2 regions of the Stenotrophomonas sp. YJH_SMC_94-11 genome follow, and region 1 is predicted to be linked to the other one. Evidence: predicted binding sites of a transcription regulator. Region 1 holds the regulator's gene; the other holds the start of a gene.
What was found. Region 1 encodes FliA, which starts transcription of late flagellar genes. Its sites were predicted from a motif close to TAAAGTTTNNCNNNCNNNGGCCGATAA; they were not measured.
Positions count from the first base shown of each region.

Region 2: a site for FliA is predicted at 6,304-6,330, ahead of AC5P74_RS02225 (methyl-accepting chemotaxis protein). Genes of this name have one in related genera too.

Region 1 is NZ_JCAFTR010000016.1:17,296-24,712, forward strand. It holds gene flhA (flagellar biosynthesis protein FlhA) at 1-700, shown strand, start outside; gene flhF (flagellar biosynthesis GTPase FlhF) at 847-2,469, shown strand; gene AC5P74_RS19695 (MinD/ParA family ATP-binding protein) at 2,456-3,343, shown strand; gene AC5P74_RS19700 (RNA polymerase sigma factor FliA) at 3,340-4,083, shown strand; gene cheY (chemotaxis response regulator CheY) at 4,141-4,533, shown strand; gene AC5P74_RS19710 (protein phosphatase CheZ) at 4,533-5,138, shown strand; gene AC5P74_RS19715 (chemotaxis protein CheA) at 5,141-7,000, shown strand; gene AC5P74_RS19720 (flagellar motor protein) at 7,091-7,417, shown strand, end outside.
Region 2 is NZ_JCAFTR010000001.1:478,716-486,132, forward strand. It holds gene AC5P74_RS02185 (autotransporter domain-containing protein) at 1-1,675, opposite strand, end outside; gene AC5P74_RS02190 (SLOG cluster 4 domain-containing protein) at 1,850-2,368, shown strand; gene AC5P74_RS02195 (hypothetical protein) at 2,460-2,660, shown strand; gene AC5P74_RS02200 (VOC family protein) at 2,765-3,115, shown strand; gene AC5P74_RS02205 (KGG domain-containing protein) at 3,242-3,544, opposite strand; gene AC5P74_RS02210 (MarR family winged helix-turn-helix transcriptional regulator) at 3,818-4,282, opposite strand; gene AC5P74_RS02215 (S41 family peptidase) at 4,333-5,244, shown strand; gene AC5P74_RS02220 (NAD-dependent epimerase/dehydratase family protein) at 5,343-6,236, shown strand; gene AC5P74_RS02225 (methyl-accepting chemotaxis protein) at 6,449-7,417, shown strand, end outside.

The DNA.
Region 1 (7,417 bases):
CGGCCTGGATGCCACCTGGATCCAGCCGCACCAGCGCGCCCAGGCCGAAACGCTGGGCTACACGGTGGTCGACCCGGCCACCGTGGTCGCCACCCATCTGTCGCACTTGATCCGCGAACACGCGCCGGAACTGCTCGGCCACGAAGAAGTGCAGCACCTGCTGGCCAACCTGGCCAAGAGCGCGCCCAAGCTCGTCGAAGATCTGACGCCCAAGGCGCTGCCGCTGTCGGCGGTGGTGCGCGTGCTGCAGAACCTGTTGGTGGAGCGCATTCCGATCCGCCAGCTGCGCAAGATCGCCGAAGCGCTGGTCGAACATGCGCCCGCCAGCCAGGACCCGGCCGTGCTGACCGCCGCGGTGCGCACCGCACTGGGCCGCTTCATCGTGCAGGAGATCGCCGGAATGTCGGCGGAGCTGCCGGTGTTCACCCTCAACCCGCAATTGGAACGTGTCTTGCAGGAGTCCACGCAGGGCAACGGCGCCGCGCTGGAACCCGGACTCGCTGAGCGACTGCACCAGAGCCTGGCCGAATGTGTCAGCAAGCAGGAAGCCCGCAACGAGCCCGCGGTCGTGCTGGTACCTGGCCCGGTGCGCGCCGCGCTGGCCCGCCTGGTCCGCCACAGCGTTCCGTCGCTGTCGGTCCTGGCCTACAGCGAGGTGCCGGAGGACAAGCGCCTGAAGCTGGTCGGAACGATCAGCTGACGCCCGCCCGCCGATGCGCCAGAAAACAGACACCACTTTCGAACCAACGCAACTGACAGACACCAAGGGGAACCCGCACCGTGCAGACCACCGACCACCCGAGTTCCCCGACCGCCACCCCGCCGTCTTCGCCCCGTGACCACAGCATGAAAATCAAACGATTCGTCGCCGCCGACATGCGCTCGGCCATGAACCTGGTGCGCAAGGAACATGGTCCTGACGCCGTGATCCTGTCCAACCGCCGGATCGAGGAAGGCATCGAGATCGTCGCCGCCGCCAACTACGACGAGAGCGCGGTGCAGCGTGCGCTGGAAGCCTCGCGCCGTGACGTCGCACCGCCGCCGGCACCCAAGCCGCGCACCGCCGCCGACGCGGTGATCGCCGCCGTCACCCGCCGCCGCAGCAGCACCCCGGCACCGGAACCGATTGTCGCGACCACCTCGGCGGTGGCCGCCCTCGCCCGTGCAGCAGTGGGCGCTACCGGCCGCACCCTGGACAGCGCCGACGAGATCGTGCCGACCCGCGGCAGCACCGGCTTCGCCGCCACGCTGGCACGCGCCGCCGTCAATGAGCCGGCGCTGCCGGACCAGATCTTCGCTCCGTTCGCCGAAGCCATCGTCGCACCGGCACCCGCCAGCGCCACGCCGGCCAACCGCGCCCGCTTCCAGATCGACCCGCCGCACGAGGCGCATCACGAAAGCGCGGCCCCGGCCGTGCAGCCGCCGCCGCTGCCGACCGCAGCCCTGGCCGAAACGCAGCCGGAGGTCGCCGCAAGCGAACCGGCGCTGGCCGATGCCACCGTCGAAACCGCGCCGACGCCGACGCTCGCCCCAGCCCCGGTCCTGACCGTGGTCGCCCAGGACGACGCCGAGATCCGCCAGCTGCGCCAGGAAGTGGCCGGCATGCGCCAGGTGATCGAGCGCGAAATGAACCGCTTCACCGACGAGCGCCTGCGCGGCTGCCCGGTGCGCGCCACCGCGCTGGACCTGATGGACGAGTACGGCTTCGATGCTGGCCTGGCCCGCGACGTCGCCATGCAGATTCCGCTGGAGACCGAGGCGCACCGAGGCCGCGGCCTGATGCTGGGGCTGATCTCGCGCAAGCTGCCGATCGCCCCGGTCGACCCGCTGGAGGAAGGCGGCGTGATCGCGCTGGTAGGCCCGACCGGCGCCGGCAAGACCACCACCATCGCCAAGCTGGCCTCGCGCTTCGCCGAGAAGCACGCGCCGCGTGACGTCGCCCTGGTCACCACCGACACCACCCGCATCGGCGCCCGCGAGCAGCTGTATGGCTATGGCAGGCAGCTCGGCATCGCCGTCCACGAGGCCAACAGCGGCACCGACCTGGACCAGCTGCTGGAACGCCTGAAGGACTACAAGCTGGTACTGATCGACACCGCCGGGCTGGGCCCGCGCGACCGCGCGCTGGCCGCCCAGCTGCAGTGGCTGCGCGCCGCCCGCCAGGTGCGCACCCTGCTGGTGCTGCCGGCCAACACCAGCTTCGGCGACATGGACGAGGTGGTCCGCCGCTTCGGTGCCGCCAACCTGCAGGGCCTGGTGCTGAGCAAGCTGGACGAAACCGGCCGCTTCGGCAACGCCCTGTCGGTGGCCGTGGACCATGCCCTGCCGATCACCTGGGTGACCGATGGCCAGGACGTTCCGGACGACCTGCACCGGGCCAGTGCGGCCAATCTCGTACTTCGCCTTGAAGATTTGCGCCGAGCGGCCGATATGCCCTGCAACCCGGAGTTGAACCATGCCGTCGCGTGAGTACGCCAAGCTGACCAAGACCTTCCCGCTGTCGGCCACCCGCAGCGAGCCGCTCGGCCCTGTGCGCACCATCGCCGTGACCGGCGGCAAGGGCGGCGTGGGCAAGACCAACGTATCGGCCAACCTGGCCGTGGCGCTGGCCGGCATGGGCAAGCGCACGCTGCTGCTGGACGCCGACCTCGGCCTGGCCAACATCGACGTGATCCTGGGCTTGAATCCCACCTTTACGCTGGCCGACCTGGTTGCCGGCCGCTGCTCGCTGGACGATGTCATCGTCGAAGGCCCGAACGGCGTGCTGGTGGTCCCGGCCGCGTCCGGCCGCCGGCACATGGCCGAGCTGGCCCCGGCCGAGCACGTCGGCCTGGTCAACGTGTTCTCCGAGCTGGAGCGCGAGCTGGACATCATGGTGGTGGACACCGCCGCGGGCATCACCGACGGCGTGCTGACCTTCTGCCAGGCCGCGCAGGACACCGTGGTCGTGGTCTGTGACGAGCCGGCTTCAATCACCGACGCCTACGCGCTGATCAAGGTGCTGTCGCGTGAACGGGGCGTGGACCGCATCCAGGTGGTGGCCAACATGGTGCGCGACCCCAATGAGGGCCGCGTGCTGTACGAGAAGCTGACCCGCGTCTGCGAGAAGTTCCTCGCCGATGTCTCGCTGAACTACCTGGGCTGCGTGCCGCAGGATGACTGGCTGCGCCTGTCGGTGCAGCGCCAGCAGCCGGTGGTGAAGGCCTACCCGTCCAGCCCGTCCGCACTGGCGATCACCGAGATCGCGCGCCGCACGGCCCGCTGGCAGGCGCCGACCGAACCACGCGGCGGCGTCGAGTTCTTCCTCGAACGCATCCTCAAGCAGCGCGGGGTGGCGGCATGAAAGGCGCGGCCCAGTACAGGGAAGTCCAGCGCTCGGCGGCCAACGACGTCATCGCCCAGCACTCGGACCTGGTGCGGCGCATCGCCCACCATCTGGCCGCGCGCCTGCCGGCCAGCGTCGAAGTCGACGACCTGATCCAGGCTGGCATGATGGGCCTGATCGAGGCTTCGCGCAGCTACGACGCCGACCAGGGCGCCTCGTTCGAGACCTATGCCTCGATCCGTATCCGTGGCTCGATGATCGACGAGATCCGCCGTGGCGACTGGGTGCCGCGCTCGGTGCACCGCCGTGCACGCGATGCTGCCGCCACCATCCGCCGCCTGGAACAGAGCAGCGGACGCGCCGCCAGCGCCACCGAAGTGGCCGCCGCGATGGAGATGCCACTGCCCGAATATCTGCGCCTGATGGAAGACGCCGCGCGTGGCCAGGTGCTGAGCCTGGAGTCGCGCATTGAGGACCAGGGCGAGCTGGACACGGTCGCACAGGGTGGCCCGACCCCGCAGCAGGTGCTGGAGCGCAGCGAGTTCGGCCGCGAGCTGGGCAAGGCCATCGGCCATCTGCCCGAGCGCGAACAGCTGGTGCTCTCGCTCTACTACGAGCAGGAACTCAACCTGAAGGAGATCGGCGCGGTGCTCGGCGTGAGCGAGTCGCGGGTCTGCCAGATCCACGGCCAGGCCGTGCTGCGCCTGCGCGGCCGGCTGAAGGTATTCGAGGCCGTCGACGCCGGCCTCGAAGAATGAACATCCCCGAGGCAGCTGCCCCCGGCCGCCCGGAATGAACAACAAAGGAACTCTGCTTTGAACAAGAACATGCGCATCCTGATCGTCGACGACTTCTCGACCATGCGTCGCATCGTCAAGAACCTGCTGGGCGATCTGGGCTTCACCAACACCGCCGAAGCCGAGGACGGGCATGCCGCGCTGTCGCTGCTGCAGAGCCAGCCGTTCGATTTCGTGGTCACCGACTGGAACATGCCGGTAATGACCGGCATCGAGCTGCTCAAGGCGATCCGTGCCGACGCCAAGCTGAAGACCCTGCCGGTGCTGATGGTCACCGCCGAAGCCAAGCGCGAGCAGATCATCGAAGCGGCCCAGAACGGCGTGAACGGCTACATCATCAAGCCGTTCACCGCGCAGACGCTGGAAGAGAAGCTCGGCAAGATCTTCGAACGCCTGGCGGCCAGTGCCTGATGGATACCACGGTCGACAAGAATGCCCTCGCCCTGCGCCTGCAGGAAGCACTGGACGCACTGGAGTCCGGTGACGAAACCGCCTGGCGGCAACGCATCGACGGACTGGTCGCGCTGCGCACGCAGCCGATGATGAGCGGCCTCTCGCGGCTGGCCCGCGAGCTCGGGCAGGCCCTGGGTGAACTGCCGACCGTACCCAGCGAGGCCGGCGAACTGGACGATGCCTGCGCACGCCTGGACCACGTGGTGGCGATGACCGAACAGGCGACGCACCGCACCCTGGACCTGGCCGAGGAATGCCGCAGCCTGACCGAACAGTTGCGCGCCGAAGGCCTGCAGCCGGGCCAGGATGCACAGCTCGAGCGCATCCGCCACAACCTCACCGAGATCGCCCTGACCCAGAGCTACCAGGACCTGACGGGGCAGATCATCCGTCGCGTGGTCGGCATCGTCCGCCGTGTGCATGAGGGCTTCGGCGCGCTCGGCCTGCCGCCGGAACAGCATCGCACCGATCCGGAACTGGCCGGGCCGGCACTGAAGGGACTGGACCGCCACGCGGTCTCGCAGAACGACGCCGACGACCTGCTGTCGGACCTGGGGCTGTAAGCATGAGCGCGGTATCCGACGACATCACTGCCGATTTCATCATCGAGGCGCAGGAAATCCTGGATCGCCTGGGCGAACAGCTGGTGTCGCTGGAGCAGGCACCACAGGACACCGAGCAACTCAACGCGGTGTTCCGGGGCTACCACACGCTCAAGGGCGGCGCCGGCTTCCTCGGCGTCACCGCCATGGTCGAGTTGTGCCACGCCGCCGAAGAAGCGCTGGGCATCGCGCGCGCGGGCCAGGCCGTGCTGCAGGCCCATCACTTCGATGCCGCCCAGCAATCGCTGGACTACCTGCAAGCGATGCTGGATGCAGTTTCCTCCGGCACCGAGCCGGGCTATGCGCCGCCGGAGCTGATCGCCCAGTTCGACATGCATGGCGGTGCCGTGGCTGCACCCGCCGCCGCAGCAGCTCCCGCTGCGGGTGGCAGCGACCTGATCACCGACGACGAGTTCGAGGCCCTGCTCGACCAGCTGCACGGCGGCAACGCACCGACTGCGGTGGCGCCAGCAAAGAAGGCCGACGACGGCCTGATCAGCGAAGACGAGTTCGAAGCCCTGCTCGACCAGCTGCACGGTGGCGCCGCACCCGGCGCCAAGCCCATCGCTGCGGCAGCGCCCGCACCGATCGCGGGACCACGCCCACTGGCCGCACCGGCCGCACCGGCACCTGCAGCGGCGACCAAGCCGGCCGCCAAGCCGCTGGCCGAAGCCGAACACACCGTGCGCGTGGACACCAAGCGCCTGGACGCGATCGTCAATCTGATCGGCGAACTGGTGCTGTCACGCAACCGGCTCAAGACCCTGCGTGCGCGCCTGCGCGACGAGGAACTGGACCGCGCCGTGTCCACCCTGGACATCGCCACCGCGCGCCTGCAGTCGGCGGTGATGCGTACCCGCATGCAGCCGGTAGGCAAGGTCTTCTCGCGCTTCCCCAAGGTCGCCCGAGACGTTGCCCGCTCGCTGAAGAAGGAAGTGGACCTGGAGCTGATCGGCGCCGAGACCGAGCTCGACCGCAACCTGGTCGAAGCGCTGGCCGACCCGCTGGTGCACCTGGTCCGCAACGCCATCGACCATGGCGTGGAAATGCCCGACCTGCGCGAAGCACAGGGCAAGCCGCGGATGGGCCATGTACGCCTGTCGGCCCAGCAGGAAGGCGACTACGTCAGCATCGAAGTGCAGGACGATGGCGCCGGCATCGATCCGGAGAAGCTGCGCGCGAAGGCACGCGAGAAAGGCCTGATCGATCCAGAAGCCGCTGCCCGCCTGAGCAGCGAGGAGTGCCTGCACCTGGTGTTCCTGCCCGGCTTCTCGACCAAGCAGCAGGTCACCGATATCTCCGGCCGTGGCGTTGGCATGGACGTGGTGCAGTCGCGCATCCGCGAACTGAGTGGCCAGATCCAGATCCAGTCGGAGCTGGGCCGCGGCAGCCGCTTCCTGATCCGCGTGCCGCTCACCCTGGCGATCCTGCCGACCCTGCTGGTGCAGGCCGGCGAAGACGTCTATGCGCTGCCGCTGGCGCGCGTGATGGAAGTGCTGCACGCACCGCGCACCTCGCTGGGCTGGTTCGATGGCCGCGCCGTGCTCGACCGCCGTTCGCACACGCTGCCACTGGTGGATCTGCGCCAGTGGCTGGATGTGACGCCCGCCGCCTCGACCCTGCTGACCATCGTGGTGCTGCAGGCCGGCGAAGCGCGCTTCGGCCTGGTCGTGGACCAGGTCCGTGGGCGCGAAGAAGTGGTCATCAAGCCACTGCCGAAAGCCCTGCGCGGCCTGCGCGGTTACGCAGGTGCAACCCTGATCGGCGATGGTCGCATGGCGCTGATCCTGGATGTGGACGGCCTGCGCAGCCCGCACGACTGACCCGCCTGCTGAACCCGTAAAACTGTGAAGTCACACCAGTAGCCCGTACCGGTGTCTCAAGTCCCATTCATACAAGCCGATACCGGATCCATGGATAGACTCAGCCTCATTGGACTCTTTCTCGCCCTGGCCTCGCTGGTCGGCGGCAGCATCCTCAAGGGCGCCGGCCTGGCGTCGCTGTGGTCGCCTGCGGCGTTCGTGATCGTCATCGTCGGCACCGTCGCCGCGATCCTGCTGCACACCTCGCCGGCGGTGTTCAAGCACGCGTTCAGCATCGTGCGCTGGGTCGTACGTCCACCGCACAGCGACCGCCGCGAGCTGATCCAGCAGATCGTCGAGTGGAGCAACATCGCCCGCCGCCAGGGCCTGCTGGGCCTGGAATCGCAGGTGGAAGCACAGCAGGACCCGTTCCTGCGC
Region 2 (7,417 bases), on a different contig from region 1:
ATTCCAGCGTACCGTCCTGCAGTACCGCGCCGTTGAAGCTGTTGTTGCCGCTCAGGCGCAGCCAGCCGATACCGGATTTGGTCAGCTTGCCAGGGCCACCGATGTCGTTGGTCCAGTTGTCCCAGGCATCGCCTTCCCAGACTTTCAGGCCGCCGGCTTTCTGGTTCATCACCACATTGGTGTCCACGCGCAGCGAGCCATAGCCTTCGATGGCCTTCTTCAGATCCACCATGCCCCAGCCGTAGATCGGATCGATGCCCGCTGCACCCAGGTCGCGTGCGGTGGTCAGCAGCACGTCGCGGACCTGGGCGTTGTCCAGATAGGGGAAGCGCTCCATCAGCAGGCCGAGCGCGCCGGTGATGTGCGGCGCCGCCATCGATGTGCCCGTCTTGGTGCCATAGACATACTGGGTGTTCTCGCTGTCGATGATCAGCCGCACGTAGGCGGAGGTGTTCTCGATGCGGCCCTGGATATCCCCGGAAACGATGGTGCTGACGATGTCGGTGCCGGGTGCCGAGATGCACCAGTTGGCGGCAACGCCACAGATGCTGGAACTTCCATCGATCACGTAGTCCGTTTCGCCCGCAGCGGCGTTGGGCCGGCGGACGTTGGCCACGGCCAGCCAGTACGGTTCCAGTTCGGGCTTCCAGCGCGGCATGGCGGCCGTGATTCCGGCGACGGCGCCGCTGCCGTTGCCAGCCGACCAGACCTGGATGAGGGTGGAGCCCGGGGTATCGCCATTGCTGGCGTAGATGCTGCCGTACACGCCGTAGTCGGCACCGATGTTGGCGTACTGCTGGTCCAGCGCGGCGGCGGTCATGTTGCGCGTGGAGATGCCCCAGCTGTGGTTGATGGCACGCACGCCCTGCGCCTGGATCTGTGCATACATGTCCAGCGTGGCGGCGTCATCCGGATCGGTGCGGTACACCGCGCGCGGACGATAGTAGTTGTCCGGATCCAGGCGCCACTCATAGTAGGTGTCGCCGAACACGCGGGCGGCGGTGAGATCCGCACCAAAGGCCACGCCATGCATGCCGGTGCCATTGCGGTTTGCGCCGATGGTGCCAAGCACATGCGTTCCGTGGTCGGCGTAGCTGAAGCCATAGGGCTGGCCGGCCGCGATCAGGCGTGCCGCGAGCGCGGCCGGAACGCCGGCACCGAGGCCATAGTAGTTGTAGCCGGGCTGTTCGCCGCGGGTCTGCCCGCAGGCACCGGTCCCGGCGACCACACCCGGCGTCGCGCAGTCGGCACCGATGGTGATGCTGGAGGTATTGCGTCCTGCAAACTCCGGATGCGCCAGTGCGGACCCCGAGTCGAACAGCGCCAGGCGCACACCCTTGCCGGTCAGGCCGCGTGCATAGGCGTAGTCCGCGCCCATCGCACCCAGGCCCCAATCGGCGTTGAACTCATCGCTGCGCCAGCTGGCCGGATCGCCCGGGTTGCCAAGAACGGCGGTGCTGCTGGCGGCAGGTGCAGCGGCCGTCGCTGCGGGTGCAGCGTTGGCAGCAGGCTGCGCCCATGCAGCCTGCATCTGGCGCTGCTGCTGCCAGGCTTCGAGTGATTCGCTGGCCATGGCCGGCAGTGCAGCGGCCAGCAGCAGCGAGCTGGCGACGGCAAGCGCCAGCGGGCGGTGCGACAGGGAGCGGGACGAACGGCCGTACAGCGGGTGATTCATCGGACAACTTCCTTGGTTGACGGACATCAAGGCCGTTAACGCAAAGGCATGGCGATATCCCCCAGTAATGTGAAGGGATTTTTATGAACGTGTTAATGTTTTGTGATCGGTGCACGACGTGGCTCCGCCGGGCCGGGCACCGCGACCTTTCTTTCCGAGGCCTTGGAGCCGTCCATGCGTAACGCATTGCGTAAACCACAGTTGGCGATACTGGGTAGTGCCGATCCTGGCAGCGACGCGTTCGAGCGCGCAGCTGAAGCAGGGCGTTTCCTGGCCGTGCAGGGCATCACGCTGGTCAGCGGCTGTGGCAGTGCCGCTACGCGGGTAGCTGCCGAGCAGGCAGTAGCCGCCGGTGGTCAGGTGCTCAGCGTGATCCCGGAAAGCGGCATGCCGGCAGCCGATTGGCCCGCCACGGTGGTGGTGCCCTGTGGCATGGGCGATGCGCGCAACCTGATCATGGCCCTGGCCGGTGATGCCTGCATCGTGATCGGCGGGCGCGCCGGCACGATCTCGGAGGTTTGCCTGGCCTGGCTGCACAAGCGGCCGCTGCTGCCGCTGGTGGGGGCCGGTGGCTGGTCCGATGCGCTGCCGGACAACCCGCCGGACGAGCGCGGCAATTCGCCGATCCTGCCGTGGCGCAACATTGATGAGCTGGCCGGACAGCTGCGTGTGCTGGGGTTGCTGCACCGCTGAGTCGAGCGGCATCGGCCTTCACCCAGCGTCCCGTGTGCAGCGCTAAGGTGGCCCGGCCTGGGCTCACCAGGCTTATCAAGGAGCGATGTCGATGCGTACTTTCAGGAAAGTGATCGCCGGTGTTGTGTTCGCGTTGGCCTGCAGCGGCTCGGTGGCCGTGGCCGGACCGGTCCAGCCCTGCGATCTGCCTTGCTGGAAGGCTTACCAGGCATGTGTGTCCGGTGGTGGTGATGCCATGGAATGCCAGTACGAATACGATCGATGTGTCATGGAGCGCTGCGGCGCGGTGTAAGCCCAGCCATGCTCGGCTGAAGACGGGCCTCGTCCGTGACGAGGCTCTTCTGTTCGTGCGCAAGGTCGGGCAGTCTCGACACGTTCTTCCTGGTGGAGTGGAACATGGCCGTCAAGCGTGTCGTCGCCAACATCGCCACGCCCGATCCCGCGCGTGCCGCTGCGTTCTATGGCGAGCTGCTCGGCATGCCGGTGGTGATGGACCATGGCTGGATCGTCACCCATGGCGGGCAGAGCAGTGCGGTGGCGCAGGTCAGCTTCGCCAGTGAAGGAGGCTCGGGCACGCCGGTGCCGGACCTGTCGATCGAAGTGGACAATCTGCAGGACGTGCTGCAGCGCATGCGCGCGGCCGGCATCGCGCTGGAATATGGCCCGGCCGACGAACCCTGGGGCGTGCGGCGCTTCTTCGTCCGCGATCCGTTCGGTCGGCTGTTGAACATCCTCGCCCACGCCTGAGCGGTGGATGGTGCCTCAGCCACGCCTGACGGTGCGCGCGGGACGATGACCGTCTAACGGCGTGCTGGCCCTGCTCGCGGCATTCGGGCTGCTCCGGTAGCACAGGCGCGCCTGAACGCGCCGCGGTCAGCCCTGCTGGCGTTGTGGACCGTCCCTCGTTGGCGTCGCTTCGGCCGCTTGCCGCTGCTGCCGTGCATTGGCGTGGCGAGCGTGCCCGCCTTCGCGGCCGATCGCTGCCATGTGCTGGCGGTTGCGGCTGATCGCCTCGCCGCCCTTGCGGCCGGCCACGCGTGCCTCGGCCGGGCTGAACTCATGTGCATTGCCGGACGCATGCGCGGCGCGTCCTCCCTTTGCGGCGATCGCGCGCTGCTTGTCCTGGTCCATCGAGGCGAAGCCACGATGGGAAGTGCCGTGGTGCTGGCCGGCCATGGGAAGGCTCCCGTTGCATGGAAGGGAAGCTCATCCTTGCCGGTGCCCGGCTAACGGAGTGTCCGCACCGGTGCGGCTGCCTTCACGCCGCACCGTACTGCTTTTCACGGCGCAGGTACGCTGCTGCGCGCGCCGCCCTGCGTGGCTAGGACGAACTGCACCCTTCACCTGGGCCGGACAGCCGGCCGCGCAGTGCGCACGCTGGAGCTGCGCCTGGGCAACGGCGGCTGGACCTTCCTCAGCGAAATCGAAATGGCCGCAGAGCAGAAGGCTTCAGGGCCGGCGGGCGTCCTGCAGGCGCTGCGCGAAGGGCCGCTGCGCGAGCGCTGCAAGGGCGTCGCGCAGTACCTGCTCCAGCGGCTGCCCCAGATCGGCATCGAGGCTGCGCGCCGCTACGGCAGTGGCCTGCCATTGCGCCTGCAGCGCAGGCATCGCGCGCTGTGCGCGGGGGCTCAACTGCAGGATGCGTTCACGTCCGTCGTCGCCGCTGGACGCGTGCAACCAACCATCACGCACCATCGCCGCCGCGGTCTGGCTGAGCGCCGAATGGCTGAGCCCGCAGGCCGATGCCAGGTCCTTGATCCGGCAGGGGCCCTGCGCCATCAGCGTGCGCAGCACCGGCGTGTAGCGGGGCCGGTAGTCCAGTTGCAGGTCCCGGTAGGCCTGCTCGACCGCCGGGTCCAGCTGGTCGAGCAGGGCGCGCAGCAACGTGCCGAGCGTGGCGTGTTGGAGATCCATGACCAGGATGATATATAAGCGCTTATATATCTTCAACGCGGAGGTGGTTGATGACCGTGTCCTGGATGCTCGCTGCGTTGCTGGCAGCGGCCTGCCCGGCGCAGGACGGAGTGCTGCGCGCGGCGGCCACCGCCGTGCAGGCGCAGTACCTTGACGAGGCGGCCGGCGCCCGTATCGCCGATGCCCTGCGCACCTGGTCGGTGCAGCAGCGCTATGCGGACAGCTGTTCGGATCCGGTTGCGTTCAGCGCACGCCTGAACCAGGACCTGGACATGTTCGATGGCCACTTCCACGTTGAACGCGTGGACGCAGCGGCCGGCCAGGACGATTGGTTGATGGCCTGGCGCGCCGATGCCCGCAGCAATGGTGCCGGCGTGCGCGAGGTGCGGGTGATGGAGGGCAACATTGGCTACCTGCGCCTGAGTACCTTCTATCCGCTGGATCTGGCGCGCCCGAAGTTCGCTGCGGCCCTTTCCCTGCTGGCCGACACCGATGGCCTGGTGCTGGATCTGCGCCAGAACGGGGGCGGCGACGATGCAAGTGCCGACCTGCTGGTACGCACGCTGCTGGACGCGAAGATCGACGCGGTGCAGCAGCTGGACCAGCGCGGCCGGCGCACGCCGGTACCGCTGCCGCCTGCCAGCCTGCCTGCGTACCTGAAACCGCTGGTGGTGCTGATCGACCGCCGCACCGGTTCGGCGGCCGAGTTCGTCGCCTATTCGCTGCAGGCACTGGGCCGCGCGCGGATTGTCGGCACGCGCAGTGGCGGTGCCGCGCATATGTTTGGTGATCCTGTGCTGCTGCCTGATGGCTATCAGATCAGTATTCCCGACCGGCAACCCATCAATCTGCGTACCGGTGGAAACTGGGAACGTACTGGCGTGAGGCCCGATGTGGCCGGCGGCGACGATCCGCTGTTCATCGCGCGGCAACTGCTGGCGCCTGCGAAGTCGTCAAGATGAACGCACGATTGCATGGCTGTCCTATCGCGGATGCGCGATTGCATGCCTAGAATCGAAGCATCCCGGTAGTTCCCGGGCGCTTCGAGTGAATGGACTCAATGAAGATTCTGTTGACCGGCAGTTCCGGCCGCATCGGGCGCGCGATCTTCGGTGCGTTGGCGGCCGCCCACGAAGTGGTGGGGCTGGACCGCAGTCCGTTTGCCACCACGCGCATCATTGCCGATGTCAGCGATCGGCAGGCCGTCGCGCGCGCGGTGCAGGGCATGGATGCGGTCATCCATACCGCGGCCCTGCATGCCCCGCATGTCGGCCTGGTGCCGGATGCGGTGTTTCAGCAGATCAACGTGGAGGCCACCGCACACCTGCTGCAGGCTGCACGCGAAGCAGGAGCACGGCGCTTCGTGCTGACCAGCACCACTGCGTTGTATGGCCATGCCGTGGTGGCCGGTGGCTGCCGTTGGATCGACGAAGACACCGAGCCGCTGCCGCGCACGATCTACCACCGTACCAAGCTGCAGGCAGAGACCCTGGCCGAAGCCGCCGCCACGCCGGGCTTCAGCGTTCGCGTGCTGCGCATGGGCCGGTGTTTCCCGGAACCGCCCGAACGGATGGCGATGTTCCGCCTGCATCGCGGCATCGACGCCCGCGATGTGGCCAGCGCACATGCTGCACTGCTGCTCGACGAAGGCGCCCCGTTCGCGCGCTACCTCGCCTGTGCGCCGACGCCGTTCCGGCGCGAGGACTGCCTGGAGCTGGCCACGCACCCGCGCAGCGTGCTGGCCCGTCGCGCGCCGCAACTGCTGGCCGAGTTCGAACGCCGTGGTTGGCCGCTGCCATTGAGCATCGACCGTGTCTACGACAGTGCCCGCCTGCGCAGCGAGCTGGGCTGGCAACCGTGCTTCGGGCCGGACGACGTGCTGCAGCAGTATGCCGTCGGCAGCATCGAGGTACTGCCGCGGGCACAGTGGATCAAGGACCGCGTGGCCGAGTGAGGGCATCGCGAGGGGGGGGGCGCTGAGCCGAGCCTGAGCGGATTCAGGAATGTGCAGGCCGCCCGCCTCAACCTCGCTGGCGGGCGGCCGCTAACCCAGTGCGCTTCCAGCGCCGGGCGCGCCCCGGCGGCCGGTGGCCTGCGCGACGGATCGCGCGCCTGCGCGGTGCCCTCGTGGTGCCGGTCGTCCTGAACTGCCTTGCGGACCCTCCCATGTCTTCTTCCCGCTCTGCCACTGCCCAACGCCCAGGCAGCATCGCCCACAAGTTGATGCTGGGCACCGCCGTGATCGCGCTGCTGTGCTTCGGCCTGACCGCCTTCCTGATCTACCGGCAGGCCAGCGCCAGTCTGATCAGCGCCTCGCGCCAGACCATGACCAGCGAGGCCAACGCCGAGGCGCGCCAGGTGGCGGCTGATCTGGGCACCGCTTTCGCCAGCAATGACGCCATGGTCGAGGCCGTGCTGGCCCAGCGTGCCCGTGGTGACATACCCGACCGCGCCAGCCTGGCGGCGGTGCTCGGCGAACAGCTGCGTGCTCATCCTCAATGGCTGGGCAAGAGCACCATGTGGGAGGCCGATGCCTTCGACGGCAAGGATGCGGAGTTCGTCAATACCGAAGCACACGATGCCACCGGCCGCTACATGAGCTACTGGGCCTGGCAGGACGGCAAACCGCAGCAGTCGGTGATGACCGACTACACCGAGACTGCCAGCGGTTCCGGTGACTGGTACATGGTGCCCAGCCGCGACAAGTTGCCCAAGGTCAGCGAACCCTATGCCTATGACATCGCCGGGCAGCAGGTGTTGATGAGCACGTTGAGCACGCCGATCATCGAGAACGACAGGTTCCTCGGTGTATTCACCGTCGACTTCTCGCTGGCAGCGCTGCAGAAGCACCTGGCAACGCTGAAGCCGATGGGGGCTGGCCGCGTCGAACTGCTGTCGCCGAAGGGCGTGGTGCTGGCCTCGGCCAATGCCGCCGAGATCGGCAAGCCGCGCAACGATGCCCTGACCCGCACCATGCTGGCCGACATCGCCGCCGACCGTCCGTTCGAGGCCTTCAGCCCCGATGCGGCCGGCAATGTACGCGTGTATGTGCCGCTGCGCGTGGGCGACGCCCCGCAACGCTTCGCGCTGGGCGTGGTGATGCCGCATGCGGTGATCGTGTCTGAGGCACGCCAG